Regions from separate parts of the Metabacillus dongyingensis genome, predicted to be linked through region 2. Evidence: a T-box and tRNA genes for the amino acid it is inferred to sense, from the RefSeq annotation. Region 2 holds a T-box; the other holds one or more tRNA genes.

Region 1 (15,190 bases), 1.3 Mb from region 2:
CTCCGTTTCTGGTCACAGAAATACTGCCCGTTTCTTCAGAAACGACTATCGTAATACTATCGGTTACTTCACTGATCCCAACTGCTGCCCGGTGCCTTGTCCCTAATTCTTTTGAAATAAAAGGACTTTCGGACAGAGGCAGATAACATGCAGCCGCAGCAATCTGATTTTTCTGGAGAATAACAGCTCCATCGTGAAGCGGAGTATTCGGGATAAAGATATTAATTAAAAGCTCAGAAGAGAGAGCTGAATGAAGCGGTATGCCCGTTTCTATGTAATCACTCATCCCTGTTTCTTTTTCAATCGTAACTAATGCGCCAATTCTTCGTTTTGCCATATAATCTGTCGCTTTTGTGATGGCATCGATTATTTTTTGTTGTTCTTCCTCCTCTGGAGCTCCGCTTCTTGAGAATAATTTCCCTCTGCCCAGTTGCTCTAGCGCCCTTCGCAGCTCAGGCTGGAAAATAATAATGATCGCAAGAAAACCCCATGTTAATGCTTGGTCCATGAGCCATTGCAAAGTCTGCAGCCCTAAGTACTGGCTCAGTGTACGAACGAGAATAATAACGATAATGCCTTTCAGCAGCTGAACGGCCTTCGTTCCCCGTATCACCATAATCAACTTATATATAACGAACCAAACCAGGAGAATATCAACGGCGATGCCGAGGTAATGCAGTAGTGGAAATTCCTCAAATGCCATATTCTCTTCCTCCATCAGTTTTAGTCATTTGCATAGGACTATAACTACGATATTATACCATATATTCTGCAATTAAACCGTATTGTACTCACATAAGCAAAGCGCAGGCCAGCAGATAAGACTTCGGCAAAAAATACCGGTTTATCTTTTAGCCAGAGTCTCAAAAGTGGTACAGCACAAAAAAGGCCCCTTATACAAAAGGTGACCTTTTAATTAAATATGGCGACAACCTCTCTTGAAAGAGATTTCATTTGATACCAAATCCACTCAAAAGCCTCATTGATCTCTTCAACATCACCTGTCACCTGTCCAGCAGAAGCCATATACTCTCCGTTAATCACCGTGACGTTTCCTTCAACTTTGCCTTCAATATTGATTGTTCCGCCTTTAACGGTTACATCTCCCTCAACAGTTTCACCTTCAGGAACGGTAACCGTATTATTTTCAACAACCAAATTAGGCTGCTTTGAAACGCTGAATTCTGAATCAGTTGACCAGGAAGAAAATAAACTGCCTGTCATCAATAACATGAAAAGAGAAGCAGCAGCCAACAATGGATGACCCTTTAGCCATCTGTTGACACCAATCGTTTTCTTTTCTTTGGGCAGACGATCCATGATGGCTTGAGTAAAATCCATCGGAGCCTCAATATGGGATGTACTCTGAACCAAGGCGATTGACTTCTCAAGCTCATGCAGGTGCTGCGTGCAGTCCGCGCATGACTGAAGGTGCTCTTTCAAGATTCGCTCATCTTGCTGCTTTATATCATGATCCAAATATTGATGGATCCGTTCTTTCATTTGTTCTGAACACTTCAACCTTATCACCTCAAATCATAAATGCCTTAATTGCTTCCTCAGCGCTTCTCGTCCTCTGTGAATTCTTGTTTTCACCGTACCGATCGGCATATCTAGAATTTCACTGATTTCAATTAAAGAAAGCTCATCAATATACTTTAATACGATGACAGTACGATATTTATCGGGGAGCTTTAAAATTTCTTTTTGAATCATCTGCTGAAGCTCCATTGTTTCCACTTGATCCTCGGGCAGAGCTACATCTGCTGCTACTTGAGAATACATCGTTAACCCTTCCGTTCCTGTCACTTCGGCATCCAGGTAATAATCCGGTTTTTTCTTTCTGATTCGATCAATCGTTAAATTTGTCGCAATGCGATACAGCCACGTAGAGAACTTCTTATCCATGTCATAGCTGTTAATATTCACATAAGCCCGGATAAACGCTTCCTGGGCTATATCCTCCGCCTCATGGGAGTTCCCGAGCATGCGGTAGCAAAGCTGATAAATTTTGTCTTTATATATATCTACGATTTCGGCAAAAGCATTCTGGTCGCCCTTTTTAACTTGTTTAATCCTATTTTTTACGATCGTCTCCATGATACCCCTTACCCCCGCGCAAGTGCGGGTTCCCCTTATTACGTATAAGCCGCATAAAAGGTTTCATTTATTTCGCATAAAAATATTTTAACAAATTTTAGGTTGTCTGTAGATGGCTTTTTAACATGTTTACCTTAAATTTTTCTTAAATAAAAAACACAGTTTATAAACTGTGTCTTTTTTAAAAAATTAAAGGAGCTTTTCGCCGAATAAAGAACCCATCAGAGCTACTGCTACTGTAGCTGTTTTGTTCTTTTCATCTAAGATAGGATTTACTTCAACAAACTCAGCAGAAGTGATGATATCTGACTCTGCAAGCATCTCCATCGCTAAATGACTTTCTCTGTAGCTGATGCCTCCGATAACCGGTGTGCCGACTCCTGGAGCATCGTGCGGATCAAGTCCATCTAAATCGAGGGACAAGTGAACACCATCAGTACGCTCTTTCAAATATTGAATGGTTTCCTCCATTACCTTAGTCATGCCAAGACGGTCAATCTCATGCATTGTATATACTTTAATGCCTTTCTCCTTAATTAATTCCTTTTCACCATCATCAAGGGAACGGGCACCGATAATCACAATGTTTTCCGGCTTCACTTTAGGAGTGTAGCCTCCAATTCTCGTTAACGTCTCATCGCCGATGCCGATACTTACAGCAAGCGGCATCCCATGAATATTGCCTGACGGTGAAGTGTCGCCTGTGTTGAGATCTCCATGTGCATCATACCAGATTACACCAAGTTCTTTATAATGCTTTGAAACTCCTGCGAGTGTTCCGATGGCAATACTGTGGTCTCCGCCAAGCACCAGTGGGAACGAACCTGATTGAATCACTTCGTCAACTTGTTCAGAAAGCTTTAAATTCCCTTCTGACACCGCTTTCAAATTTCTTAAATTATTTAACGAATTGCTATCCTCTTCACGGTTTGGACGTCCAATTTTAATATCACCTTTATCTTCAATCTCATATTGCAGCCATTCAAGTCGTTCTACAACCCCTGCGTATCTGATAGCACTAGGCCCCATGTCCACACCTCGGCGCATTTGACCTAAATCCATTGGTACCCCGATAATTGATATTCTTTCTTTCATGTAAATCATCCCCCTTAGTAAGAAACTCTGTATCTATTGTACTGATAAAAAGGGTCATGACTCAACTCGACAAAATCGTGTATATATATACAGAGTTTTCTGTAAAATAATTGGAAATAGCAGGGAATAATTAATACGATGATGTAGAGTCAGCTGATTTCCTGGTCACTTGATTATTTTTCCGAATTTCTACTTCACCTTTATGACTGATCTGAATTGAACAAATTAAACATCAAATTGGATCCAAACCATCCAACTCGCATTAGCCGTTTTTTAATTAACGAAAAACTATAACCAACTCGCACGACTCAGTGTTCAATTCCCGAAAATGGGTTTTTGGCTCGCAACTTCATTTTTTTATGAAAAAAAGATATAAAAATACCTGTTACTAGCTGCTGTTAGCCATTATTAATCAAAACTGCTGTTAATTATGAAAGAGTTTAAGCTGTGTATTGAACTTCATATTTAGAACCGAATGCCCAACTCGCAAAAATCAGCCTTTAATTAGTAAAAACTTATTTCTGACTCACCAAAATAATGGTTTAACTTGCGGAAAATGATCTCCAACTCGCAAGCCTCATATTCAAAAAGAAAACTGTTATAACATAAAGGATAGGATATTGAATTCATATATAAATAAAGTGAAGCACGTATCCATAAAGTAATTTTTTTCATTATTCCTAAACAAAAAACCGTTAGACATTAAGTCTAACGGTTTTTACAGGGTGTTTATGATGGAGCCTAGCGGGATCGAACCGCTGACCTCCTGCGTGCAAGGCAGGCGCTCTCCCAGCTGAGCTAAGGCCCCGATATAAATAAGAAGTTCTGGAGCGGAAGACGGGATTCGAACCCGCGACCCCCACCTTGGCAAGGTGGTGTTCTACCACTGAACTACTTCCGCAAAATGGTGTGCCATGAAGGACTCGAACCTTCGACCCTCTGATTAAAAGTCAGATGCTCTACCGACTGAGCTAATGGCACCTTATAAGAAAACACTCTTCAGTTTTGCAAGACGCCCTAATCTAAGAAAGATTATTCTAGGAGCGGCTCGATTTATGTGCTGAAGCTACGCTTCAATGATTACTCGATCGTTCTCTAACGACTGAGAAATCGGCACAAGAAATGGCTGGGCTAGCTGGATTCGAACCAGCGCATGACGGAGTCAAAGTCCGTTGCCTTACCGCTTGGCTATAGCCCATCAATTATGTATTCTATAAAATTCTAATTGACCGTAAAAAGGTTTATGTTAACTAAACATATTATTTACAGTCTAGACAAGAACTATTCAGTTAAGTTTGTCTAAATAAAGTGGTGGAGGGGGACGGATTCGAACCGCCGAACCCGGAGGGAGCGGATTTACAGTCCGCCGCGTTTAGCCACTTCGCTACCCCTCCACACATAAGTGGTGCCGGCAAGAGGACTTGAACCCCCAACCTACTGATTACAAGTCAGTTGCTCTACCAATTGAGCTACACCGGCATATATAGTGAAATACAATACTATTTATTCGCTTTTTAAAGTCGTCTGCTGCAATGTCTTAATGGTGGAGGATGACGGGCTCGAACCGCCGACCCTCTGCTTGTAAGGCAGATGCTCTCCCAGCTGAGCTAATCCTCCGCATAAAAGATTGTTTGATATTTCACATATTAAGACTTAAGTTTGAATGGTGACCCGTACGGGATTCGAACCCGTGTTACCGCCGTGAAAGGGCGGTGTCTTAACCGCTTGACCAACGGGCCGTTTTATTAGTTTAATGTAAGCTCCCAACCGGGCTTGAACCGATGACCTCTTCCTTACCATGGAAGTGCTCTACCGACTGAGCTATGGAAGCAAGGCTCCGCAGGTAGGACTCGAACCTACGACCGATCGGTTAACAGCCGATAGCTCTACCACTGAGCTACTGCGGAATAATGCTAGCCTGGCGACGTCCTACTCTTGCAGGGGGAAACCCCCAACTACCATCGGCGCTGAAGAGCTTAACTTCCGTGTTCGGCATGGGAACGGGTGTGACCTCTTCGCCATCATCACCAGACATAATGACAAAAATTATTATACTATAAAATCCGAAGATTTCAAGTGTTTTTTTGAAAGAAGTTATTCTTTCAAAACTAAATAACGTATGATAACAAGATTCACTTAGGTTTTACACTTTATTAGACTGTGGTTAAGTCCTCGAACGATTAGTATCTGTCAGCTCCACACGTCACCGCGCTTCCACCTCAGACCTATCAACCTGATCATCTTTCAGGGTTCTTACTCACTAATGTGATGGGAAATCTCATCTTGAGGGGGGCTTCATGCTTAGATGCTTTCAGCACTTATCCCTTCCGCACATAGCTACCCAGCGATGCCTTTGGCAAGACAACTGGTACACCAGCGGTGCGTCCATCCCGGTCCTCTCGTACTAAGGACAGCTCCTCTCAAATTTCCTGCGCCCACGACGGATAGGGACCGAACTGTCTCACGACGTTCTGAACCCAGCTCGCGTACCGCTTTAATGGGCGAACAGCCCAACCCTTGGGACCGACTACAGCCCCAGGATGCGATGAGCCGACATCGAGGTGCCAAACCTCCCCGTCGATGTGGACTCTTGGGGGAGATAAGCCTGTTATCCCCGGGGTAGCTTTTATCCGTTGAGCGATGGCCCTTCCATGCGGAACCACCGGATCACTAAGCCCGACTTTCGTCCCTGCTCGACTTGTAGGTCTCGCAGTCAAGCTCCCTTGTGCCTTTACACTCTGCGAATGATTTCCAACCATTCTGAGGGAACCTTTGGGCGCCTCCGTTACATTTTAGGAGGCGACCGCCCCAGTCAAACTGCCCACCTGACACTGTCTCCCAGCCCGATCAGGGCTGTGGGTTAGAATTTCAATACAGCAAGGGTAGTATCCCACCAATGCCTCCACCGAAGCTGGCGCTCCGGCTTCCAAGGCTCCTACCTATCCTGTACAAGCTGTACCAAAATTCAATATCAGGCTACAGTAAAGCTCCACGGGGTCTTTCCGTCCTGTCGCGGGTAACCTGCATCTTCACAGGTACTATAATTTCACCGAGTCTCTCGTTGAGACAGTGCCCAGATCGTTACGCCTTTCGTGCGGGTCGGAACTTACCCGACAAGGAATTTCGCTACCTTAGGACCGTTATAGTTACGGCCGCCGTTTACTGGGGCTTCAATTCAAAGCTTCGCTTGCGCTAACCTCTCCTCTTAACCTTCCAGCACCGGGCAGGCGTCAGCCCCTATACTTCGCCTTGCGGCTTCGCAGAGACCTGTGTTTTTGCTAAACAGTCGCCTGGGCCTATTCACTGCGGCTTTTCAGGGCTATGAACCCTAAAAAGCACCCCTTCTCCCGAAGTTACGGGGTCATTTTGCCGAGTTCCTTAACGAGAGTTCTCTCGCTCACCTTAGGATTCTCTCCTCGCCTACCTGTGTCGGTTTGCGGTACGGGCACCTCTCACCTCGCTAGAGGCTTTTCTTGGCAGTGTGGAATCAGGAACTTCGGTACTAAATTTCCCTCGCCATCACAGCTCAGCCTTATGTGAGAAGCGGATTTGCCTACTTCTCAGCCTAACTGCTTGGACGCGCATATCCAACAGCGCGCTTGCCCTATCCTCCTGCGTCCCCCCATTGCTCAAATGGTGAGGAGGTGGTACAGGAATATCAACCTGTTGTCCATCGCCTACGCCTTTCGGCCTCGGCTTAGGTCCCGACTAACCCTGAGCGGACGAGCCTTCCTCAGGAAACCTTAGGCATTCGGTGGAGGGGATTCTCACCCCTCTTTCGCTACTCATACCGGCATTCTCACTTCTAAGCGCTCCACCAGTCCTTACGGTCTAGCTTCAACGCCCTTAGAACGCTCTCCTACCACTGTTCGTAAGAACAGTCCACAGCTTCGGTGATACGTTTAGCCCCGGTACATTTTCGGCGCAGAGTCACTCGACCAGTGAGCTATTACGCACTCTTTAAATGGTGGCTGCTTCTAAGCCAACATCCTGGTTGTCTAAGCAACTCCACATCCTTTTCCACTTAACGTATACTTTGGGACCTTAGCTGGTGGTCTGGGCTGTTTCCCTCTTGACTACGGATCTTATCACTCGCAGTCTGACTCCCAAGGAGCAAGTCTTTGGCATTCGGAGTTTGACTGAATTCGGTAACCCGATGAGGGCCCCTAGTCCAATCAGTGCTCTACCTCCAAGACTCTCATACTTGAGGCTAGCCCTAAAGCTATTTCGGAGAGAACCAGCTATCTCCAGGTTCGATTGGAATTTCTCCGCTACCCACACCTCATCCCCGCACTTTTCAACGTGCGTGGGTTCGGGCCTCCATTCAGTGTTACCTGAACTTCACCCTGGACATGGGTAGATCACCTGGTTTCGGGTCTACGACCACGTACTAAAACGCCCTATTCAGACTCGCTTTCGCTGCGGCTCCGTCTCATCAACTTAACCTTGCACGGGATCGTAACTCGCCGGTTCATTCTACAAAAGGCACGCCATCACCCATTAACGGGCTCTGACTACTTGTAAGCACACGGTTTCAGGATCTTTTCACTCCCCTTCCGGGGTGCTTTTCACCTTTCCCTCACGGTACTGGTTCACTATCGGTCACTAGGGAGTATTTAGCCTTGGGAGATGGTCCTCCCTGCTTCCGACGGGATTTCTCGTGTCCCGCCGTACTCAGGATCCACTCTGGAGGGAACGAAGTTTCGACTACAGGGTTATTACCTTCTCTGACGGACCTTTCCAGGTCGCTTCATCTACCCCGTTCCTTTGTAACTCCGTATAGAGTGTCCTACAACCCCAAGAGGCAAGCCTCTTGGTTTGGGCTAATTCCGTTTCGCTCGCCGCTACTTGGGAAATCGCGTTTGCTTTCTCTTCCTCCGGGTACTTAGATGTTTCAGTTCCCCGGGTCTGCCTTCATTATCCTATGTATTCAGATAAAGATACTGTTCCATTACGAACAGTGGGTTTCCCCATTCGGAAATCTCTGGATCAAAGCTTACTTACAGCTCCCCAAAGCATATCGGTGTTAGTCCCGTCCTTCATCGGCTCCTAGTGCCAAGGCATCCACCGTGCGCCCTTCATAACTTAACCTAAATGGTCAACCGCATCATAAGATGCGTTTCGCATTTCGTTGTTTGTTTAGACATAAATGTCTAGAAAATCACTAATTATGGTAAGCGTAAATCTCAGTGAATTACTTGTTATCAATTACGTTATCTAGTTTTCAAAGAACAACCGACAAATCGGATGATTTGTCTTCTATCATAGAGAGAATGATCTCTCAAAACTAAACAAAAACCAAAAGCGTCCTCATATCTTCCTTAGAAAGGAGGTGATCCAGCCGCACCTTCCGATACGGCTACCTTGTTACGACTTCACCCCAATCATCTACCCCACCTTAGGCGGCTGGCTCCTTGCGGTTACCCCACCGACTTCGGGTGTTGCAAACTCTCGTGGTGTGACGGGCGGTGTGTACAAGGCCCGGGAACGTATTCACCGCGGCATGCTGATCCGCGATTACTAGCGATTCCAGCTTCATGCAGGCGAGTTGCAGCCTGCAATCCGAACTGAGAATGGTTTTATGGGATTGGCTAAACCTCGCGGTCTCGCAGCCCTTTGTACCATCCATTGTAGCACGTGTGTAGCCCAGGTCATAAGGGGCATGATGATTTGACGTCATCCCCACCTTCCTCCGGTTTGTCACCGGCAGTCACCTTAGAGTGCCCAACTGAATGCTGGCAACTAAGATCAAGGGTTGCGCTCGTTGCGGGACTTAACCCAACATCTCACGACACGAGCTGACGACAACCATGCACCACCTGTCACTTTGTCCCCCGAAGGGGAACCTTCTATCTCTAGAAGTGGCAAAGGATGTCAAGACCTGGTAAGGTTCTTCGCGTTGCTTCGAATTAAACCACATGCTCCACCGCTTGTGCGGGCCCCCGTCAATTCCTTTGAGTTTCAGTCTTGCGACCGTACTCCCCAGGCGGAGTGCTTAATGCGTTAGCTGCAGCACTAAAGGGCGGAAACCCTCTAACACTTAGCACTCATCGTTTACGGCGTGGACTACCAGGGTATCTAATCCTGTTCGCTCCCCACGCTTTCGCGCCTCAGCGTCAGTTACAGACCAGAGAGTCGCCTTCGCCACTGGTGTTCCTCCACATCTCTACGCATTTCACCGCTACACGTGGAATTCCACTCTCCTCTTCTGCACTCAAGTTTCCCAGTTTCCAATGACCCTCCCCGGTTGAGCCGGGGGCTTTCACATCAGACTTAAGAAACCGCCTGCGCGCGCTTTACGCCCAATAATTCCGGACAACGCTTGCCACCTACGTATTACCGCGGCTGCTGGCACGTAGTTAGCCGTGGCTTTCTGGTTAGGTACCGTCAAGGTGCGAGCAGTTACTCTCGCACTTGTTCTTCCCTAACAACAGAGTTTTACGATCCGAAAACCTTCATCACTCACGCGGCGTTGCTCCGTCAGACTTTCGTCCATTGCGGAAGATTCCCTACTGCTGCCTCCCGTAGGAGTCTGGGCCGTGTCTCAGTCCCAGTGTGGCCGATCACCCTCTCAGGTCGGCTACGCATCGTTGCCTTGGTGAGCCATTACCTCACCAACTAGCTAATGCGCCGCGGGCCCATCTGTAAGTGACAGCCGAAACCGTCTTTCCAACTTGAACCATGCGGTTCAAGATACTATCCGGTATTAGCTCCGGTTTCCCGGAGTTATCCCAGTCTTACAGGCAGGTTGCCCACGTGTTACTCACCCGTCCGCCGCTGACCTCCGAAGAGGTCCGCTCGACTTGCATGTATTAGGCACGCCGCCAGCGTTCGTCCTGAGCCAGGATCAAACTCTCCGAAGAAAATTTGTGACTCAATTTGTTGCTGACTTCAAAAATTTAAAACGTTTGGTACGCTTTTGGTTTTGTTTAGTTTTCAAAGATCATTTCCGTCATCAGTGGTGACGGCTTATATAATTTAACATGGTCACTATCGCTGTGTCAACAACCTTTTGAATAATTTTTTTCGTTATTTCAAATTCAGATTGTTTCTTAGCGACGAATAATAATATAACATCTATTCCAACCATGGTCAATAGAAATTATTTGATATTTTTATTTAAATGCTGATCGAATTTTCCGCTGATAATTTTATACAAATTACTGAGGAGTTCTCTTTTTTCTAAAAGAGATCTTTTTTGAACAAATGTCAGATTCTCATCTATCAGTATATTGCTGATAATTGATAATTCCTGTTCGACCAGCAGTTCCATTTCCCGTGCTTCTTTATCATTAAAAATGAATCCTTTTGACATATGATCCTCCTCTAAGCTGCCTAAGTTTTATCATTATTGCACAACGTGTAATTTTCTAATCATATTATTAACAGCTTGGCATACATATGAGACAAGAACATTGGGACGGGGTTGATGAGGATGAACAATTTTTATGTTTTACATGTTAAAAAGATCAAACAACTTATCATTATTGTAATAGCTGCGCTTTTTACAGCCGGGATTTTATATATAGAAAACGTCATGCAATTTCCTGTTTTCTCAACCGCAGATGGACCTAAAGCCGTTTTCAGGGGTGAGGAGAAGGAAAATAAAGTGTCTCTTACATTTGATATCAGCTGGGGCGACGAAAAGGCAAAGCCCATTCTTGATACGTTGAAGAATAACGGCATTACGAATGCAACATTCTTCCTCTCTGCAGCATGGGCAGAACGTCATCCTGAAATCGTCAAGCAAATTGTGAAGGACGGACACCAGGTGGGAAGCATGGGTTATGCCTATAAAAATTACACCGCTTTGGAGGCTGAGGATATACGCCGGGACATTCTCATGGCACAGGATGTATTTAATGAGCTCGGTCTTAAGGATATTAAACTCCTCAGACCGCCAACAGGCAATTTCAATGAAGAAATTCTTACAATTGCCGAAAGATACGGATATACGGTTGTCCATTACAGTGTTGATTCTGATGATTGGAAAAATCCCGGTGTAGGCACCATTGTTAAAAACGTCAATGACAGTGTTCAAGGCGGGGACATTATCCTGCTGCATGCATCAGACTCCGCTAAGCAAACACAAAAAGCACTTCCCCAAATTGTTGACGGCCTGAAACAAAAAGGATTAAAGAATGTATCCATAGCTGAATTAATCGCTAATGGAAATGCGAAATCAACAGAAGTTAAATAATGAATGCCGAATTATAGAAAAAAAGCTAAGCTCACATCGGCTTAGCTTTTTTGACTTGAGATAATTTAGTTAATAATAAAAGCTGATACGCATTGCATATGAGAAGCGGAATGAGCATGAGATACAGCCAGTTTCCTTCATTTACACGGAGAGCAGGGACCCATTCGACAGCTGTAACGACAATCATAAAGAATAAAGCTGGAATGAACGCCATTTTATTGGTTTGCTGCATCTTGATATATGCTACAGCCAAGCTGAAAATGACCAGGAATAATGCAAGAAGGATATATGACAGAGGTGATTCGCCTTCTGCCGCGAAAAGCTGGTAGCGGAAATAAATCAAATCAAACACCACAAACAAAATCAGCACGATTTGAATCGCATTCCATAATGCTGCTGTTCTGAAAATGCCAAGACCAAAGCGGTGGATCGTTAAATACGCAAAAAAGCCCATTTGGCTAATAATACTGAAAATAAAACCTACACCGATCAGCCAAAATAAAATAGAGAGGATTTCAATAAGATCAAAAGATGTGAAAAATTTCTGATACTCTCCCCACCTTAATGCAAAACCGACGATGCTTGTACTAATGCCCCCGACAAGCAGAGTCGTCAAAAACAAACGGACCCAATTTCTACTGTTCAATGCAGTTTCCCCCAATATGTAATCTACTCATGAAATTTTACCAATGTCTTTCTAAAAAAGCTATTTTATTTACCAGTATAAAAAGCTTTAGATAATTCATATTAAAAATAGGCAACTTGAAAATGAAAGGAGCTTTGCACAGATGAAAAAGCGAAGGTTGCTCTCATTATTTACACTAATAGCCATCTGTTCCTTCCTTGCAAGCTGTTCTCCAAAAGACCAGCCCGCAGGACAACTGGATTATGAAGAAACAAAAAAGATGGTTGTTGATATATTAAAGACTGATGATGGAAAAAAAGCGATCCAGGAAATTTTGAAAAATGATGACATGAAGCAAAATTTGATCATGGATCAAAAAGTTGTCTCAGATACCATTTCTAAAACACTGACATCCGAAAAAGGAGCGGAATTCTGGAAAAAAACCTTTGAAGATCCAAAGTTCAGTGAAAGCTTCGCCAAAAGCCTACAGACGGAGCATGAAAAAGTAATTAAGGGCTTAATGAAAGACCCGGAGTATCAAGAAATGCTTATTGGAGTCCTTCAAAATCCCGAAATGGAAAAACAAACAGTAAAGGTGCTTCAAAGTCAGGAATTCCGCAAGCATCTTCAGCAAGTGATAACAGAAACCATTAATAGCCCGCTTTTCAAAACAAAAATGGAAGAAACCCTTTTAAAAGCTGCTAAAGAAATGAATCAGCAAGGCGGCGGTCAAGGAAGCTCAGGCGGCACTGAAAGCGGCGGACAGCAATCAGAAGGCGGTCAAGGTGAAACTGGAGAAGGCGGTCAATAATTCCCGTAAATCTAAAAAAAGAGAAAAGCGCCAATCACTTGGCGCTTTTCCTTTATACACTCACAGGCACAAGTTCTGTTACCTTTTTGGCAATACCTAAGTAAATCTCACCTGTAGGGTGATCTTTCGCATAAACAGATGGAGCAAAGTCTTCTTCGTTCCAGTCCGGCTGCTGAAGGGGGATGTTTCCAAGCACAGGCACATCAAGTTCATGCGCAAGCTTTTCTCCTCCGCCTTTGCCAAATACATATTCTTTTTCGCCAGTGAGCTTGCTTTCAAAGTAAGACATATTTTCAACTACCCCGATTACCTCATGCTCGGTTCTGAGAGCCATAGCACCCGCTCTAGCCGCTACAAATGCTGCTGTCGGATGAGGAGTTGTCACGATGATTTCTTTACATGACGGAAGCATAGCATGCACATCGAGTGCAACATCGCCAGTACCCGGAGGCAGATCAAGCAGCAGATAATCCAGATCTCCCCACTCTACTTCCTGAAAGAAGTTGTTGAGCATTTTACCAAGCATAGGACCTCTCCAAATGACCGGAGCATTATCTTCAACGAAAAATCCCATTGAAATAACTTGAACACCGAACCGCTCAACAGGGATGATTCTTTCGCCCCTTACAACCGGTCTTTTGGTGATTCCCATCATATCAGGAACACTAAATCCATAAATATCCGCATCAATTAAACCGACTTTCTTGCCTAAGCGAGCTAATGCTACTGCTAAATTAACCGATACGGTAGACTTTCCGACGCCGCCTTTTCCGCTTGCTATCGCTATAAATGTCGGCTGCTTTCCTTCAGTGAGCAAGGAAGGATCTTCAGGCTTTGCTGTTTGATATTTCGCAATTACTTCTTGAGGCAGCTCTGTGAAACGGAGACCGACTGTTGCAGCACCTGCTTCCTTCAGCTTAGCGACGATCTCCTGCTGCAGCTGCATTTGTTCTGATGTACCAGTTTTGGCAATCGCTACTTTCATACTTATATGATTTTTCTCTTCTTTTATCGAAACTTCTTCAATCGCATTTAATTCTTCTAAGGTTCTATGTAAAAAAGGTTCTTTTAAATTCCCGACGACTTTACGAGCTGTTTCCTCTTTCAGCATGATAACCACCCTTTGTTGTATTCGTTTACATCAGTATAACATATTTAGACAAAAAAGAGGTATCGCACGTTTGAACCTAAATGGAGGAATGCGCAGCAGCAAAACAAAAAAATCCTTCATTCTGGAGGATTTTTTTCATGGGTCATATATCTTAAGATGCCATTATAGATGGAAGCAGCTATTTTATCCTGATATTTTTCTGTTCCGAGAAGCCGGGCTTCCTCAGGGTTTGATAAGAAACCTACTTCTACTAATGCACCTGGCTTATCGATATGTTTCATTAAATAGATTGTATTCATTTGTTTTGCTTTTCTGTCTGTATTCTCTAAATTCCTTCTTAATTCATCTTGAATGAATTTTGCCACCTTTTCATTCTCTTTCATTTTTGAATGATAAAAAGTCTGTGCCCCGCTCCACTGATTAGAAGGAATGGCATTCAAGTGAATACTTAAATAAAGGTCTGCTTCTGATTCGTTTATTATTTGGAGTCTTTTTCTTAAATCCTGCCCTTTTCTTTTTGAATATCCTTTTGTATCCTTTTCAGCTAGATCAGTATCCTTTTCACGAGTGAGGAGGACCAATGCTCCCTGTTCCTGAAGGTAATCTCTGATCTGCTTGGATATGGAGAGTGCGATATCTTTTTCAAGATGTTCTTTCCCGACTGCCCCTCCGTCTGGTCCTCCGTGGCCTGGGTCTATGTAAATGACCTTTCCTGTTAAAGGGAGATTCCACGACTTCCAGGAGCTGTCGTTGTTGAATTGAAACTGAAATAATAGGAGTAATAAAATAAAGCCTGCACCGAAGCCAAACCATCTTAGCTTTCTTCTCATTTTTTCCCCTCCTGCTCGTCCTTTAACACTATATGGCGGACCAGCAGGAAATATGATAAGTTATCCAGTTTTAATGGAGACGAAGCTTAAGCCGTTTTTCTCCTTTTTCAAAACCCTCCGACCACCACAAATGAATTAAAAACTCGCATGCATAATAGATCGATTCATTTTTGAAGTCATTTTCGCCAGGGTTCCCCCATATCAGCATGTAGTCAAACAGCTGGTCAACAAGCAGTTTTTCTTCCCGTCTTGATCTTGCATTTACAGTCTGCATGGTTTCTCCAAAAAAGCCAAACCTGCTGTAGCTTGCACCGAGCAGATATGCCTCTATGGAAAAATCAATGCAGCCATCTTCTATAGCTGAGTAGTCAAACTTTCCGGAATGCATAAAAACGCCAAAGCACTCGTAAGCTTTTGT
Region 2 (15,190 bases):
GTACATCGGTGCTTCATGGACAAAAATAGAATCTCCCGGCTCCGCTATCATACTAAGTGCAATCCTGATCGCACCGGAACCGCTTCCTCTTACAAGGGCGCAGTCCTCGGAATCGAACACGTTCGATAACACCCTCTCGGCGGCTGCTGTTGTTTTCGGGCGGTGGTACTCCGGGTGAAGACCCACATCCCCTGTTTCAAAAAAGGCATTGTTTCGAAACACCTTCGTCATTTCATCAATCAGTTTGAATTGAAGTTCTTTTGCCTCTTCCATCGTCCGATTGATAAGTACGGAATTTGCATATTTCAACGCCACTTTCCATCATCCTTCCTAACCGATGCTGAATGCCTTTTGAGGATTGGCTACGAGCAGTTTATTTATAATAGAGCCGCTGACTCCATGGTTTTTCAGTGCCGGTATAAACGACCTGAGAACAATATCATATCCCTGCCCTCCGAGTGACTTCAGATGGGATTTCCTTGTCAGGTCACTAGAGAGCAAGAGCTGATCTTCAAAGCCTTTTTCAATAAATGTCAGCAAAGACCTGATCCGGTCTTCATCCGCCCGGTAATTTTCTTTGCCGATCGTATCCATCGCAGCAAATGCTCCGCTGTTCAATACTTCCAGCACAATTTCATCATTCGTATTCAGATCCTGATGGCCGATAATCACCTTTTCAAGAAACAGACCTTCTTTTTGAAAAAGATTGATCTGCTCTAGAGCACAAGTGCCGAGCGTTGTATGGGTAGAGAGCGGAAGCTTCGTGGTTTTGGCCGCTTCGATGGCTCCATGGAATAGCTCGGTTTCGATCGGTTTAAATTCATTCAGACTGCTCCCGATCTCACCGATTACCCCCGGTTTAATTCCTGTCTCCCCTATTCCATCTTTGATTTCCGTGATCATCCACTCTGCAAATTGATCCCGATTCCATTTCTTTTTGTCATCCGGAATGAATGGATCCTTATAGCAGCCCGTACTCGCGATAATCTGCAGACCGGTTTTCCGGCTAATTTCCGCAAGCTGCTCTGCGTCTCTTCCCATCCCCTCATTTGTGACTTCTACAATTGCTTTACCTCCAAGAGCCGCAAAGCTCTCTAAGTCTTCCGTGACGAGTTCAATATCCTGCAAGCAAGTATCTTCGTTCTTTTTCACTCTGCTTAAGTCCACATATAGATGTTCATGACAGGCACACACACCTAACTCCTGCGGCTCCAGTTTACCCAGAACGGTTTGAATATACATTAAAAGCCTCCTTATCCTGCTGGCGGTACATAGAGCCCAAGAAGTACCAGGATGTTTCCGATAATTCCTACTGCAATTGCTCCAACAGGCCCAACTGCCATACGGACGATTGGACGTCCGGCTGCTTCATTCAGTAAATAGATCCCGGCAATAGCGAAGAAGCCCAGACTTGGAACAATGGCGTTCGCAGCATTTGCGCCTCCAATAAGAAGCGCTACTTCCAATACACGCGTCATCGCTGTCCTGATGTTTTCACCAGATGCCCGAATACCGGGATAACGGTCGAGGACTTTTGCTAATTGAGTCAAAATCATCACTTCCACTAAGATGATTACGGCTCCTAAAATAGCCGCGATGAATGGATTTGGGGAGAAAATTCCAGCCCCGAAAACGAAAGTAAACCCTACTGGACCATATACACCTGTAGCAATCGCTGTACTTGCGATCAGTGGAACGAATCCGATTGCTTTTGCAAGAGAGGCAATACCGCCTTCGGCAATCTTCCCTTCCGATAGCAGGTTAAGAGAGATCGGGTCGCCTGCAATTAAAAGCTGACTCGTTGCTGCAGCTACAAGTCCGCCGCTTATCATAAGTACCCATACATATTTTTTAATCTTCGAGACGCGCTCTGTGAACAATGCCGCTAAAGCGGACAGGTTCTTCTCATCAGACTTTTCCCGTACAGCAAATGCAATTAAGAAAATCATTCCAATAATAAGAGCAATCCCTTCCGGACTTAAAACAACCTGCGTCCCATTGATGCTGATCAGCTTATCCGTGTTTGCAAAAACGATGAGCTGTCTTGCAATAGCCGCCACAATAAACGTCAAAATCCCTTTTTTAATTCCAAATTGAAGAGCAACAGCAATGGCCGGGAACACCATGAAGGAAACGACAACCGGTTCGCCGATTTTATTAAATCCTTCAGCAAAATTCAGCGGCAGCATCGCAAATGCATCAACGACAACTTGCAGACCATAGTAAATGCCAGCGCCATATAAAGCTCCTGCTGCCCCTGCGAGCACGGAATTAATTTTTCCTCTGTTGAATGCAAGACCAATGATATCTGTTCCAAGCAAAATACTATGAATAAGAATAATGCTTCCCGCAATTGAAATCGGAATCCCAAATCCGATGACAAGACCGAAACTCATGGCAAAGGCGGTTACACCAAGCTCTTTTCGGCTCATCCGCCCTTCAAGATTTTCCGGAACAATCGGTCTGAGCCCATCGTTAAAGACCGCAATCCCCAAATTTGCCATGACGGCTGCAAGCGCCCCAATACAAGCCATTAAAATTACTTCTACCATCTTTCATCCCCCATCCCCATATCAATCTATTTGTTTTTTAATAAAGCCTCCATCAAATACTCAATAGCTTTCTCCTTGTGATCCCCCGTAAATCCAAAAGCTGTTGCCCCCTGGTCGACTGCAGACTGCACGTTTTCTTTTATCGGAGTCTTGCCGGGCATAGAGATGGTTGCGCACTTTGGTTTTCCAAGCAGCGCTATTGCCATAGCTAAAGCTCCCCCTCCGCCGGTATGGCAGGCGCCGACGTAATAATCCGCTCCCCCTGATTTCAGCAGCATCGCTGCTTCTAAATCAGCTTTCACGGTCACTTCTACCTGCTCTCCTCCGTATTTCTTAACTAAACTCTCAATCTCTTTTTTCTCCACCTGACCGCCTACTACAATTTTCATTTTTTATTCCTCCCTTTATGCTGTTAATGCTGCTACAAAGTGCATATATAGAAATTCTTTTTCTTCTCTGGGTATGGTGATGCGGCATTCAATTTCAATCCATTTAACCCGTCTTTGCGCTTCTTCAAGATTTGGAGAATTATATATTTCCTTCATAATCGATGGCGGAGGAGCATTCAGCGGTTCGTTTCTCTCCATCCTTGTCACTGCCATGGCCAAATGAGTAATTAACATTTGATAGTTAGCCGCTTCCGTTTGAGACACATATGCATCAATCGTTTTATGGCAGATGATTTGAGCATTTTCTGTAATGGCATCCGTTGATTTAAGTATTTCGAGTCTTTCAAACAGTTCTTTCATGAGTGCGCCCTCCCAATGTACAATAAATTGTATTTTGAATATAAAAAGGGATTCTTAGTATTTCGGAATGTAATCCCCTTTTTCCACCAGTGTTTGTATTCTTTTAATCTCATGTAAATCCAAATGCTGCAGAATATACTCCGCCTTTTTGTTTTCTTTTCTAATGACGCAGACAGCTTCACCTATATTCAACTCTTCTTTTTTTGCTATTTCAGAGGAAAGCGGTATCGTATTGTATAACCCGCTGTCAATTTCATCAATGTTCCAAATGGTCGCATCAATCGTTTTCGCTCTTAAATGCTGCAGCAGATGCATGTAATTGAGCTCAACAAACTCTACCTTTTTTTCATTTGTTTCCGCTTTAACAAGAATCTTTTGATCGGTTGAATTATGGTCAATTCCTACCTTCATGCCATTTTTGATTTCAAGATTTCCTTTTTCTGAAAAGAAGACCGCATGCTTTGAAACATACGTATGGCTCCCGAAAGCAAGAGCAATAGAAAGATCCGGGTCCTGTTTCAATGCTTCTGCAGCTGAGAATTTGGAAACAAGGGCAAAGTCGTATCTCCCTTTGCTCACTTCATCAATTCTCAGTTTAGCCCCTCTCATAAAAGCAATGCTTAAATTCAATTGGTTTTCCTCAAATTGAGACGTAAGGCCGGATGCCAGCCCTTCATATTTTTTGGAATACGGCAAAGGCATCACTCCGGTCATTCTTTCAGCACCGCAATACTTGAACAAAGAGGGAATATTTTTCTTCCTTAAAAAGGTGCCCATATGTCCTTTAGGTTCAAGACTAATGCTTCCGGTTTGCTCTAAATATTTCAGAGCTGTCTGTACTGTTCCCCTGCCAACATTAAATCTTTCTGAAAAATCTCCTACTTTTGGTATCCGCTCATTTAGTTCAATAAATAATAGATCCTCTGCGATCTTCTGCAAAATTAACCCCTTTTTAGAAAGGAGCGACTCAAAAATCTCCATAGCACCACTCTTGTACAATTATTTGTATATTCATTCATTGATGCAAATTTACCATATATTTAAGCTGTTTACAAGATTGATTTTTCTGAATAATTTGTTAAAATGATTACCTGCTCCTTTCTATCTTTTTTTACCGAAGATTAAACATAAGGTGTAATGTGTATCGTATAAATCAAGTTAATCTATAAAAAATCCTTAATAATAAAAAAACAGCACACCAATTAGACTGCTAATTGATGTGCTATTTCTTAGGTTTATAGAAGTGTGGTATGCACCTTTCAAGCTAGCCCGTTCCAGCAAGTGAGGCTTTTCATCAGTTCTTGTATTGAATTAACGTGTACTTCTTCTTCCCTCTGCGGATAACAGTGAATTTGCCGTCAATGCGGTCGTCTTCTCCAAGGACTTTGTCTGTCTCCTGAATTCGCTCGCCATTGATGTATACTGCTCCATTTGAAACATCTTCTCTTGCCTGGCGTTTTGAAGGAGAAATTTTTGCATTGACAAGCAGGTCGATTAAGCCGATTTCTGCTTCTTCTGATGTAAATGCCGGTACATCTTTAAAGCCCTGCTCAATTTCATCTCCAGTAAGCTCTTTAATGTTTCCGCTGAAAAAAGCCTGAGAGATTTTGATTGCTTGCTCCAAAGATTCTTCTCCGTGTACGAGCTTTGTCATATTCTCGGCAAGCGCTTTTTGTGCAGCGCGTTTTTCTGGTGCATTTGTCAGTTCCTCTTCAAGCTCCGCAATCTCTTCATGAGAAAGGAAGGTAAAGAACTTGATGTATTTAATGACATCGCGGTCATCTGTATTGATCCAGAACTGGTAGAACTCATAAGGAGTCGTTTTTTCTTTATCGAGCCAGATAGCTCCGCCTTCTGTTTTGCCGAATTTTGTTCCATCTGATTTTGTAACCAATGGAACTGTTAATCCGAATGCTTTGGAATTTTCCTCGGATTTGCGGATCAATTCAAGGCCTGCTGTAATGTTGCCCCACTGATCGCTTCCTCCAATTTGAAGCTTGCAGCCTTGGGATCTGTATAAATTTAAAAAGTCATATGACTGCAGAATCATGTAGCTGAACTCTGTGTAGGAAATTCCTGATTCAATTCTTGAAGACACCGTATCCTTTGCAAGCATGTAATTAATACCGAAATTTTTTCCTACATCCCTAAGGAATGTGATCAAATCCATAGATCCAATCCAGTCAAAGTTGTTGGCAAGAGTAGCAGGATTTTCACTTGAGGTATCAAAATCAAGGAAACGGGAAAGCTGACCTTTAATTTTGTTTGACCACTCCTGAACAATATCGGAAGTATTAAGCGTTCTTTCCGCTTTCTTTCCGCTTGGGTCGCCAATTAAGCCAGTTGCTCCGCCGACTAAGGCAATTGGGCGGTGTCCTGCCTGCTGAAAGCGGCGAAGAGTTAAAATCGGAAGTAAATGCCCGATGTGCAGGCTGTCTGCCGTCGGATCGAAACCAGAATATAATTTTACTGATTCCTCTTCTAATAACTTTCTCAGACCTTCTTCGTCTGTCATTTGATTGATTAACCCTCTGAACTGCAAATCATTCAATAATTCACTCATTCTGATTAGCTCCTTTTTTTCATAAAATACAAAAAACACCCCTTCAAAAATGAAGGGGCGTGATTACGCGGTACCACCCTACTTAGGAAAAAGATAAACTGATTCCTATCTCGGCATATATAACGGCATTCTAACCGTCTTTCGCTATTGGGCATTAGCTGCCTTTCACAAAAGAAGCTCCTGGAGGTAATTCATGATTCATCTGTGTGCTGATTTTCATCGGCCATCAGCTTTCTAAAACAGGGAGATGTTCACTACTAATTCCATTCAAAGCATTTTCAATTCTAATAAATCTTTTTTACCATATAGAATGTCTCTTGTCAAACGGTTCAACAGCATCTGACAAGATCATACAAAAGTACTGTTTTTATATGATATAATTGAGTGGGTGGATTGTATAGGGGGATGATACATTTATGGATAAATTTAAATCTTGGTACAGCAAATTTATGCCGTACAAACATAGAACAGTAAAAGGGTTTAATATTACATACGGGGTCGTCTGGAACCTAATGCTGATCTTTTTTGTCATCGGTTTAATTGCCGCATCGTTTGGCGGCGGACTCGGCGCAGGGTACTTTGCGTCATTGGTTAAGGATGAACCTCTCCGCACTTATAGTTCCATGAAAAAAGATATTTATAATTACGAAGAAACCTCGCAGATTTATTTTTCTGATTCGGTGTATTTAGGAAAGCTCCGTGCAGATATTGAAAGACAGGAAGTAAAGATTGATGATATTTCAAAGCATGTAAAGAATGCCGTAATTGCTACAGAGGATGAATTTTTTTATGAGCATGACGGGGTCGTCCCTAAAGCGATTATGCGCGCTCTTTTTCAGGAAGTGACAAATTCCTCTAATCGCTCTGGGGGGAGTACACTTACACAGCAGCTGATCAAAAATCAAATTCTCACAGACGAAGTTTCTTTTGACCGCAAAGCAAAAGAAATTCTGCTTGCTCTCCGACTTGAGCGCTTCTTTGAAAAAGAGGAAATCTTGGAGGCTTATTTGAATGTTGCTGATTTGGGCAGAAATGCTTCAGGCCGAAATATTGCGGGAGTTCAGGCCGCTGCACAAGGTATTTTCGGTGTGGATGCGAAGAATTTAACTCTTCCTCAATCTGCTTTTATTGCAGGTCTGCCACAGAGCCCATTCGGCTATACCCCTTTTACAAACAGGGGAGAAATAAAGGAAAATCTAGATGCAGGAACGTCCAGGATGAAAACTGTTCTTAAACGCATGTATGCAAAAGGCTTCATCTCGCAAAAAGAATACGAAGAAGCAGCCACATTTGATTTAAGGAAAAGTCTCGCCAAGGCCAAGCCTTCCTCTTTTGAACAATATCCATGGCTCACCTACGAAATTGAAGAACGCGCCACTGATATTATCTTAACGCAGCTGGCTGAAAAAGACGGCCACAAATTGGACGAACTGAAAAAAAATAAAGAATTGTATGCAGAATACAAAGCCCTTGCTGACCGGAACTTACGTCAAAATGGCTATAAAATTCATACAACCATTCAAAAAGATATTTATGACAAAATGAAAACCATTGCTGAATCGTATGAATACTACGGCAGCGATAAGACGGAAGTGAAGGTAGACAAAGATACCGGGAAGAAAATACAGGTTCAGGAGCCCGTTGAGGTTGGAGCTGTTTTAATTGAGAATAAGACAGGGAAAATCATCAGCTTCGTCGGGGGAAGAAATCATAAAAGAGAACAAGTTAATCATGCAACAGATACTCCCCGATCAAACGGATCGACGATGAAGCCGCTGCTTGCTTATGCTCCTGCAATGGAAACCGGTGCCATTCAGCCAGGTTCAGTACTTGCAGATGTACCGCTGCAAATCGGCGAATGGAACCCTAAAAATTTCGATGGCCGCTTCCACGGATTTACAAGCGCCCGATATGCACTTGAAAAGTCTTATAATATACCTGCCATTAAGTCTTACTTAAAAGTGATAGATCAAAATCCTCTTAATTATTTAAAGAAAATGGGAGTCACAACTATCTCTGAAAATGATGGGGGTCCAGCTACTTCAATTGGCGGACTTACTAATGGCATAACCGTCGAAGAAAACGTAAATGCATTTGCAACATTTGCAAATGAAGGAAAGTTTATCGATGCTTATCTCATTGAAAAAATTGAAACAAAATCAGGCGAAGTCATTTATCAGCACAAATCAAAAGCCGTTGATGTTTTTACACCTCAGACTTCCTACTTAACAATCGATATGATGCGCGATGTTATTAAACAAGGAACAGGTACAGCCGCTAAGAACTATCTGTCATTCAGTGCAGACTGGGCAGGAAAAACAGGAACAAGTCAAGAGTATAAGGATATATGGTTTGTCGGAACGAATCCAAATGTCTCGTTTGGAACGTGGATGGGATACGACACCCCTAAATCTGTTGAAAAAGATTATAAAGGCATGTCCTACAGCCGCAGAAACATTCTTTTATGGTCGAAGCTGATGAATGCAGCCCATGAAGTTAATCCGGGTCTCATTGCACCGAAAGAAACGTTTAAAATGCCCGGCGGAATTGTTCAGAAATCATATTGCGCACTGTCCGGGGATCTGCCTTCTGCCATGTGCCAGCAGGCAGGACTTGTTGCAACAGATCTCTTTAATGCGAAGTTTGTTCCGACAAAAACAGATGACAGCTTAACATCAGGAAAGTATGTTTATGTAAAAGACAGGGCGTACCAGGTGCCCCCTTCTGCTCCTTCTGAATTTGTTCAGCAAGGTGTGATGTTAAAAAAAGAAATTCTGCAAAAGCATAATTTAAGCAGCTTCAGCGATTTAAAAGAACTGCTGCCAAACAAAACAAACTGGGGCAATATCGTTGTAACGGATGGAAATCAGATCCGAGACAACGGATCAGCTCCATCGCAGGTATCCGGAGTAAGAATCAGCGGCGGGCAACTGAGCTGGAACATGAGCGGTGATTCAGATGTAATAGGATACCGCGTTTATGCTGCCGGTAACTTTTCAAAGAATTTCAGAAAAGTAGCAAGCATCCCAGCTTCGAAAAGCCTGTCAGCATCTATTGGCGGTTCACCTGCTGCCTACTATATAGCAGCAGTTGACGTAGCAGGCAAAGAATCACCAGCATCTGCAACTGTAACAAGCGGATCCTATCAAGCTCAGAAGCCGGCAACAAAGCCTGCTGATACTCAGCCAAAAGATCCGAAACCAGCTGATCCAAAACCCGTGGACCCAAAGCCTAAAGACCCGAAACCAGCTGATCCAAAACCGGATCCAAAGCCTCCGGAAAAACCTGCAGATAACGGAGAGCAGACTCCTCCGGCAGAAAAACCGAACGGCTGACCTTGTTCGCAGATTTCTTGCTGGACGTTTCTTCAGCTGTACTGCGCAGAAACATATTAAAATACAAAAGTCATATGTTTAAAAATAGAATCAAAAAAAAGCTTGCAGATTGTCTGCAAGCTTTTTTAATAGATTCTATTAATCTTCCATTGTCGATAAATCGCCAGTCGGCAAGTCGAGCTCCCACGCTTTTAAGACGCGGCGCATAATTTTTCCGCTTCGAGTTTTTGGCAGTTTATCGCGGAATTCAATTTCACGCGGAGCCGCATGAGCAGCAAGTCCCTTTTTAACAAAATTGCGAATTTCCTCTTTTAGTTCATCTGTTGCTTCGTACCCATCCCGAAGCGCAACAAATGCTTTAATAATTTCCCCGCGGACTGGATCCGGTTTGCCGATTACACCAGCTTCGGCAATGGCAGGATGTTCAACAAGCTTGCTTTCGACCTCAAACGGGCCGACGCGCTCGCCTGATGTCATGATTACATCATCAATTCTTCCCTGGAACCAGAAGTAGCCGTCTTCATCCTTGTACGCTGAGTCACCCGAAACATACCAGTCCCCAGGCATAAAATAAGACTCGTACTTCTCTTTGTTGTTCCAGATTGAATGCATCATGGAAGGCCAGCCTTTTTTTATGGCCAGATTCCCCATGCGGTATGGCGGAACTTCATTGCCCTGGTCATCAACAATCGCAGCCTGTACGCCTGGAATTGGTTTTCCCATAGATCCCGGCTTGATTTCCATAGATGGATAGTTGCAGATTACCTGTGCACCCGTTTCTGTCATCCACCATGTATCATGAATACGATTGTGAAAGACTTTCATGCCCCATCTGACAACTTCAGGGTTTAATGGTTCACCAACGCTCAAGATGTGTCTCAATGAACTAAGGTCAAACTGTTTCACCAGCTCATCCCCGGCACCCATAAGCATGCGGAATGCCGTTGGTGCACTGTACCATACTGTTACTCCGTAATTCTGGATCGTTTCATACCATTGTTCAGGCTTAAATCTGCCCCCTACGATGACGTTTGATGCTCCGTGCAGCCAAGGCCCAAAGATGCCGTAAACGGTCCCTGTGACCCATCCTGGATCAGCTGTACACCAATAAACATCATCCTCTTTTAAATCAAGAACCCAGCTGCCTGTCTGATATTGCTGAATTATAGCCTGATGAACATGCAGAACACCTTTCGGCTTGCCTGTGGAACCGGATGTATAATGCAGCAGCAGGCCATCTGTTTTTTCTACCCATTCTATTTCAAGCTTATTGCTTGCTGTCTTCATTCTTGTTAAGAAATCTATGTATGGACCATCTTCATGAACATTGTCCCCAACCAGCACAACATGCTTTAGAGCAGGCAGATCATTAAATGGAACTCTTTCAAGAAGCTCTGGAGTTGTGACAATGACTTTCGCCTCGCTGTCCTTCAGGCGGTCGCTCACTGCCCCCTCCATAAACGCCTCAAATAAAGGACCGACAATGGCACCCAGCTTAATTGCTCCAAGCACTGTAAAATACAATTCCGGAGTTCTTGGCATAAAGACGAAAACACGGTCGCCTTTTTCTACGTCTGCACATTGACGAAGAATGTTTCCTGCTTTATTTGAGTGATCTTTCATCTCTTTAAACGTATACTTTTCTTCTCTTTCAGGGTCACGGTAATATAAGGCTACCTTGTTTTTCCGGAATGATTCCGCATGTTTGTCAATTGCTTCATATGCAGCATTAATTCTTCCTGTTTCAGACCACGATAAATGCTTTTCTGCATCTGCCCAATCAAAATTTTCGTAGGCTTTAGCATAGTCTTCTAGATTGTGGTTCCCCTTTGCTGCTGGCAGCGCTTCCAACTTCATCCTTAACTCCCCCTTATTCAGTATATACATTTTCTATTATAGAACAGATTCTATCTTTTCTCAATTTTTAAAAAGTTCACAGTTTTTTAATGTAACCGCTTCATTTATTGTATTTTCTAGTATAATAGATTTATGTCCAGCATCAATAGAAGGCGGTGAATGAATGGAACATCCTAAAACCTATAACGCAAAAGAGATTAAAACTCCTTATGGACCGCTTATTATAGAAGGTCCAATAAAAGCCGAGAAACTGGCAGGTCTTGAATTTCATCATGACCTGGTAGCTTTCAGACAGCCTGAGCAGCAGCACAAAGCTTTAATTGAGATAGCTGCTCTGCCAGAAGGAAGAATTATTATAGCCAGAAATCGCCATACCATAGTCGGGTATGTTACATATTTATATCCAGATCCACTGGAAAGATGGTCAGAAGGCAAGATGAAAAACCTGATTGAACTTGGCGCAATCGAGGTGATTCCTGAATACCGGGGCTATTCTGTCGGAAAAAATCTCCTGAGGGTTTCCATGATGGATGATGCAATGGAAGATTATATTACCATTACGACAGAGTATTATTGGCACTGGGATTTAAAAGGTACAGGACTTAATGTGTGGGAATACCGAAAAGTGATGGAGAAAATGATGAATGCCGGCGGCTTGGAGTGGTACGCAACAGATGAGCCCGAAATCAGCTCCCACCCAGCAAATTGCCTGATGGCTAAAATCGGAAAAAGAGTGGATCAGGATTCAATTCAGCAGTTCGATCAGCTCAGATTTAAAAACCGCTTTATGTACTGATCTTCTTTCGTTCACGCTTTAAAACAAAGGGGTTATAAGTATGATAGTTGAACAAATTATGAAGAAAGATATTGTGACACTCACACCTGATGCAACAATTGCAGAAGCCATTAAAAAAATGGCTGAATACCGGATTCGCCATATCCCGATTGTAGCTGAAAATGACCTCCTGGCCGGGATTGTCTCCGACCGGGACATTAAAGATGCAAGTCCTTCCATCTTTCATCTGAGTGAAAATAAAGAAGCCTTGAATAAACCTTTAAAATCAATCATGAAAACAGATGCCATTACAGGCCATCCCCTAGATTTTGTCGAGGAGATTTCATCTATTTTTTATGAGCACAAAATTGGATGCCTGCCTATTATTAAGCATGGCAAATTAGTAGGGATTGTAACGGAAACGGATTTGCTGCATACATTTGTTCAGCTGACAGGTGCCAATCAGCCCGGCTCCCAAATCGAGGTAAAGGTTCCAAACGTGACGGGCATGCTTTCTGAGGTGTCTGATGTTTTCAGAAAAAGCAAAGTGAACATTGCCAGTGTTCTTGTTTATCCTGACAAAGACGAACGGTTCAAAGTTCTTGTTTTCAGAGTGCAGACCATGAATCCCATGGCATTGATTGAGGAGCTTGATAAAGAAGGATATACCGTATTATGGCCTAACATCCCGGGGATTTCATCATGAAAGAAAATATTTTCATCTATTCTCCTCTTTTTCAGCAATATAAATTCAGCCAGGATCACCCTTTCAATCAGCTGCGGGTGGAATTAACATATGACCTTCTGAAAAAGATGAACGCATTGTCAGATGATGAGCTTGCATCTCCAAGAATAGCGACGGATGAAGAACTTACTCTTGTTCACGATCAAAAGTACATCGATGCTGTAAAAAAAGCAGGTTCGGGAGAATTAGATCCAAACGAAGCGCTTAATTACGGAATCGGGACTGAGGATACACCTATCTTCAAGAACATGCACGAAGCAAGCGCACTGCTCGTTGGAGGTACTTTGACCGCAGTTGAACACGTAATGGAAGGCAAAGCTAAACGGGCTCTGAACCTCGGAGGCGGCCTTCATCACGGCTTCCGCGGAAAAGCTTCAGGCTTCTGCATTTACAATGACAGTTCCGTGGCAATCAAATATATACAGGAAAAATACCACGCAAAAGTTTTATACATTGATACAGATGCTCATCATGGCGATGGGGTGCAATGGACGTTTTATGATGATCCAAGTGTCTGCACATTATCCATTCATGAAACGGGCCGCTATTTATTTCCTGGGACAGGCAATGTTACCGAACGGGGTGCAGGACAGGGCTATGGCTACTCTTTTAACATTCCGCTTGATGCATTTACAGAAGATGAATCATGGATCGATGCCTACAGACAATCTATAAGAGAAATTGCCGCTTTCTTCAAGCCTGATGTCATTCTTACACAGAATGGAGCAGATGCGCATTTCTACGATCCTTTAACCCATTTTGCAACAACAACTGCCATTTTCAAGGAAATACCAAAAATAGCTCAGGAAATTGCGGATCAATACTGCGGCGGGAAATGGATTGCGGTTGGAGGCGGAGGCTATGATATCTGGAGAGTCGTACCCCGGGCTTGGGCCATGATCTGGCTGCAGATGAAACAGCTGACTGTAAACGGCCCTCTCCCTGAGGAATGGATCAAACGCTGGCAGCCAGAAGCACCCGTAACCCTTCCCTCTATATGGGAAGACGGCAAGGATCAATATAAAGCCATTCCAAGAAAACTTGAAATAGAAGAAAAAAACGCACAAACTGTGGAGAAAGCTCTCTTTCCACTCCGGCAAAATCATGGAAAAGACAGAAAGACACTTTCATGAACAAAGGCTCAATATATTTATTTAACCATTCACTGCCTATTAATTTTTCTCATTTCCTAAAACGAAGCTGAAAGCATGGAACAAGCAGATCCATGCTTTTGCTTTTTGGCAAGGCTAACATCTAATTTCATCCTTTTTTATTCTTAAAGAAAACAAAAGAGCATCAGCTATAACAGCCGATACTCTTCTATTTTAAGCTCTGGTTGATTGTCTGATTTCAATTCGATGCGGAAGCTCAACAATATGATTTTCAACTTCTTCTTTGTTCATCAGTTTAGTCAGAAGGCGCATCGCTACAGCACCGATATCATATGTCGGCTGAACAACTGTTGTTAATTGAGGTCGAACCATAGTTGCTAATTTCGTATTATCAAACCCGATGATTTCAATATCATTCGGAATAACATAGCCATTATCCTGAGCTGCATGAACGACTCCTAATGCCATTTCATCCGTGCCTGCAAAAATAGCTGTAGGCTTATCCGATAATTCGTTAATTTTTTCGAATGCTTCTAGACCTGAATCATAGGTGTAGTCACCTTCAGTAATTAAGTCTTCATCAACGGTAATTCCTGCTTCAGTCAGTGCACGGCGGTATCCGTTCATTTTCATCTCTTTATTGATTGGCTCTTCCATTGGACCAGTCACATAGCCAATGCGTTTATGCCCTTTTTCAATCAGCATGGAAACAGCATCAAATGTTGCCTGCTCATAATTAATGTTAACAGATGGTGTAACCTCATTCACATCAATTGAAGCAGCAAGCACAATCGGTACAGGAGAACGTTTAAATTCTTCTACATGCTCATCCGTAATATTCCCGCCCATGAAAACAATACCATCTACTTGTTTGCCAAGCATTGTATTAAGCAAGTGTAATTCTTTATCACGGTTTTGATCAGAGTTGCTCAAAATAATGTTGTATTTGTACATTGTAGCAATATCTTCTATACCGCGTGCAAGCTCAGCATAGAATGTGCTTGAAATATCAGGAATAATAACGCCTACTGTTGTCGTCTTTTTGCTTGCAAGTCCACGTGCAACAGCATTCGGGCGATAGCCTAGACGATCAATTGCTTCCGATACTTTCTTGCGTGTGGTTGGTTTTACATTCGGATTGCCGTTTACAACCCGTGAAACAGTAGCCATTGAAACATTTGCTTCGCGGGCTACATCGTAAATTGTAATATTATTCATTTTCTTACACTCCTTCTGGTTCCATATCTATGTATAGTTAGCATTTACAATTTTTAAAGTAAAATGTCACCATAATGACGATTTATGTACATAATGATACGATACTATGAAAACGTAAGCAATCTATTTACAGTGTTTTTATCTAAGAAGATCTATTTTGTTCAAGATTGAGCAAACTTATGATAAATTTCACTGTTTTTAATCTTAAAGAAAATACAGGAAAAGTGCAAGTCAATATAAAAAAGGGTGACCCTGGAGATAGAATGTTTCACACATTCTACTCT

What was found. A T-box is a leader RNA that pairs with one kind of tRNA and senses whether it is charged. The one in region 2 lies ahead of tyrS (tyrosine--tRNA ligase), so its partner is inferred to be a tRNA-Tyr.
Region 1: it has a tRNA-Tyr gene. The T-box ahead of tyrS (tyrosine--tRNA ligase) is inferred to sense a tRNA for this amino acid. The anticodon was not compared.

Annotation. Positions count from the first base shown of each region.
Region 1 is NZ_CP082944.1:164,818-180,007, reverse strand. It holds gene cdaA (diadenylate cyclase CdaA) at 1-703, opposite strand, end outside; gene rsiW (anti-sigma-W factor RsiW) at 913-1,503, opposite strand; gene sigW (RNA polymerase sigma factor SigW) at 1,537-2,100, opposite strand; gene rocF (arginase) at 2,290-3,195, opposite strand; tRNA gene K8L98_RS01030 (tRNA-Ala) at 3,931-4,003, opposite strand; tRNA gene K8L98_RS01025 (tRNA-Gly) at 4,022-4,096, opposite strand; tRNA gene K8L98_RS01020 (tRNA-Lys) at 4,101-4,176, opposite strand; tRNA gene K8L98_RS01015 (tRNA-Gln) at 4,319-4,393, opposite strand; tRNA gene K8L98_RS01010 (tRNA-Tyr) at 4,505-4,589, opposite strand; tRNA gene K8L98_RS01005 (tRNA-Thr) at 4,599-4,674, opposite strand; tRNA gene K8L98_RS01000 (tRNA-Val) at 4,737-4,812, opposite strand; tRNA gene K8L98_RS00995 (tRNA-Glu) at 4,860-4,934, opposite strand; tRNA gene K8L98_RS00990 (tRNA-Thr) at 4,954-5,026, opposite strand; tRNA gene K8L98_RS00985 (tRNA-Asn) at 5,031-5,102, opposite strand; rRNA gene rrf (5S ribosomal RNA) at 5,112-5,227, opposite strand; rRNA gene K8L98_RS00975 (23S ribosomal RNA) at 5,356-8,286, opposite strand; rRNA gene K8L98_RS00970 (16S ribosomal RNA) at 8,521-10,058, opposite strand; gene K8L98_RS00965 (hypothetical protein) at 10,298-10,510, opposite strand; gene pdaB (polysaccharide deacetylase family sporulation protein PdaB) at 10,631-11,395, shown strand; gene K8L98_RS00955 (KinB-signaling pathway activation protein) at 11,427-12,041, opposite strand; gene gerD (spore germination lipoprotein GerD) at 12,184-12,831, shown strand; gene K8L98_RS00945 (Mrp/NBP35 family ATP-binding protein) at 12,884-13,942, opposite strand; gene cwlD (N-acetylmuramoyl-L-alanine amidase CwlD) at 14,059-14,772, opposite strand; gene K8L98_RS00935 (DUF2521 family protein) at 14,843-15,190, opposite strand, start outside.
Region 2 is NZ_CP082944.1:3,894,234-3,909,423, forward strand. It holds gene K8L98_RS19345 (aminotransferase class V-fold PLP-dependent enzyme) at 1-315, opposite strand, end outside; gene K8L98_RS19350 (phosphotriesterase family protein) at 331-1,242, opposite strand; gene K8L98_RS19355 (YhfT family protein) at 1,254-2,552, opposite strand; gene K8L98_RS19360 (DUF2620 domain-containing protein) at 2,579-2,941, opposite strand; gene K8L98_RS19365 (PRD domain-containing protein) at 2,957-3,301, opposite strand; gene yhfZ (GntR family transcriptional regulator YhfZ) at 3,356-4,282, opposite strand; gene tyrS (tyrosine--tRNA ligase) at 4,596-5,864, opposite strand; T-box leader at 5,915-6,144, opposite strand; gene K8L98_RS19380 (transglycosylase domain-containing protein) at 6,281-9,199, shown strand; gene acsA (acetate--CoA ligase) at 9,338-11,056, opposite strand; gene K8L98_RS19390 (GNAT family N-acetyltransferase) at 11,220-11,852, shown strand; gene K8L98_RS19395 (acetoin utilization AcuB family protein) at 11,893-12,537, shown strand; gene K8L98_RS19400 (acetoin utilization protein AcuC) at 12,531-13,709, shown strand; gene ccpA (catabolite control protein A) at 13,902-14,906, opposite strand.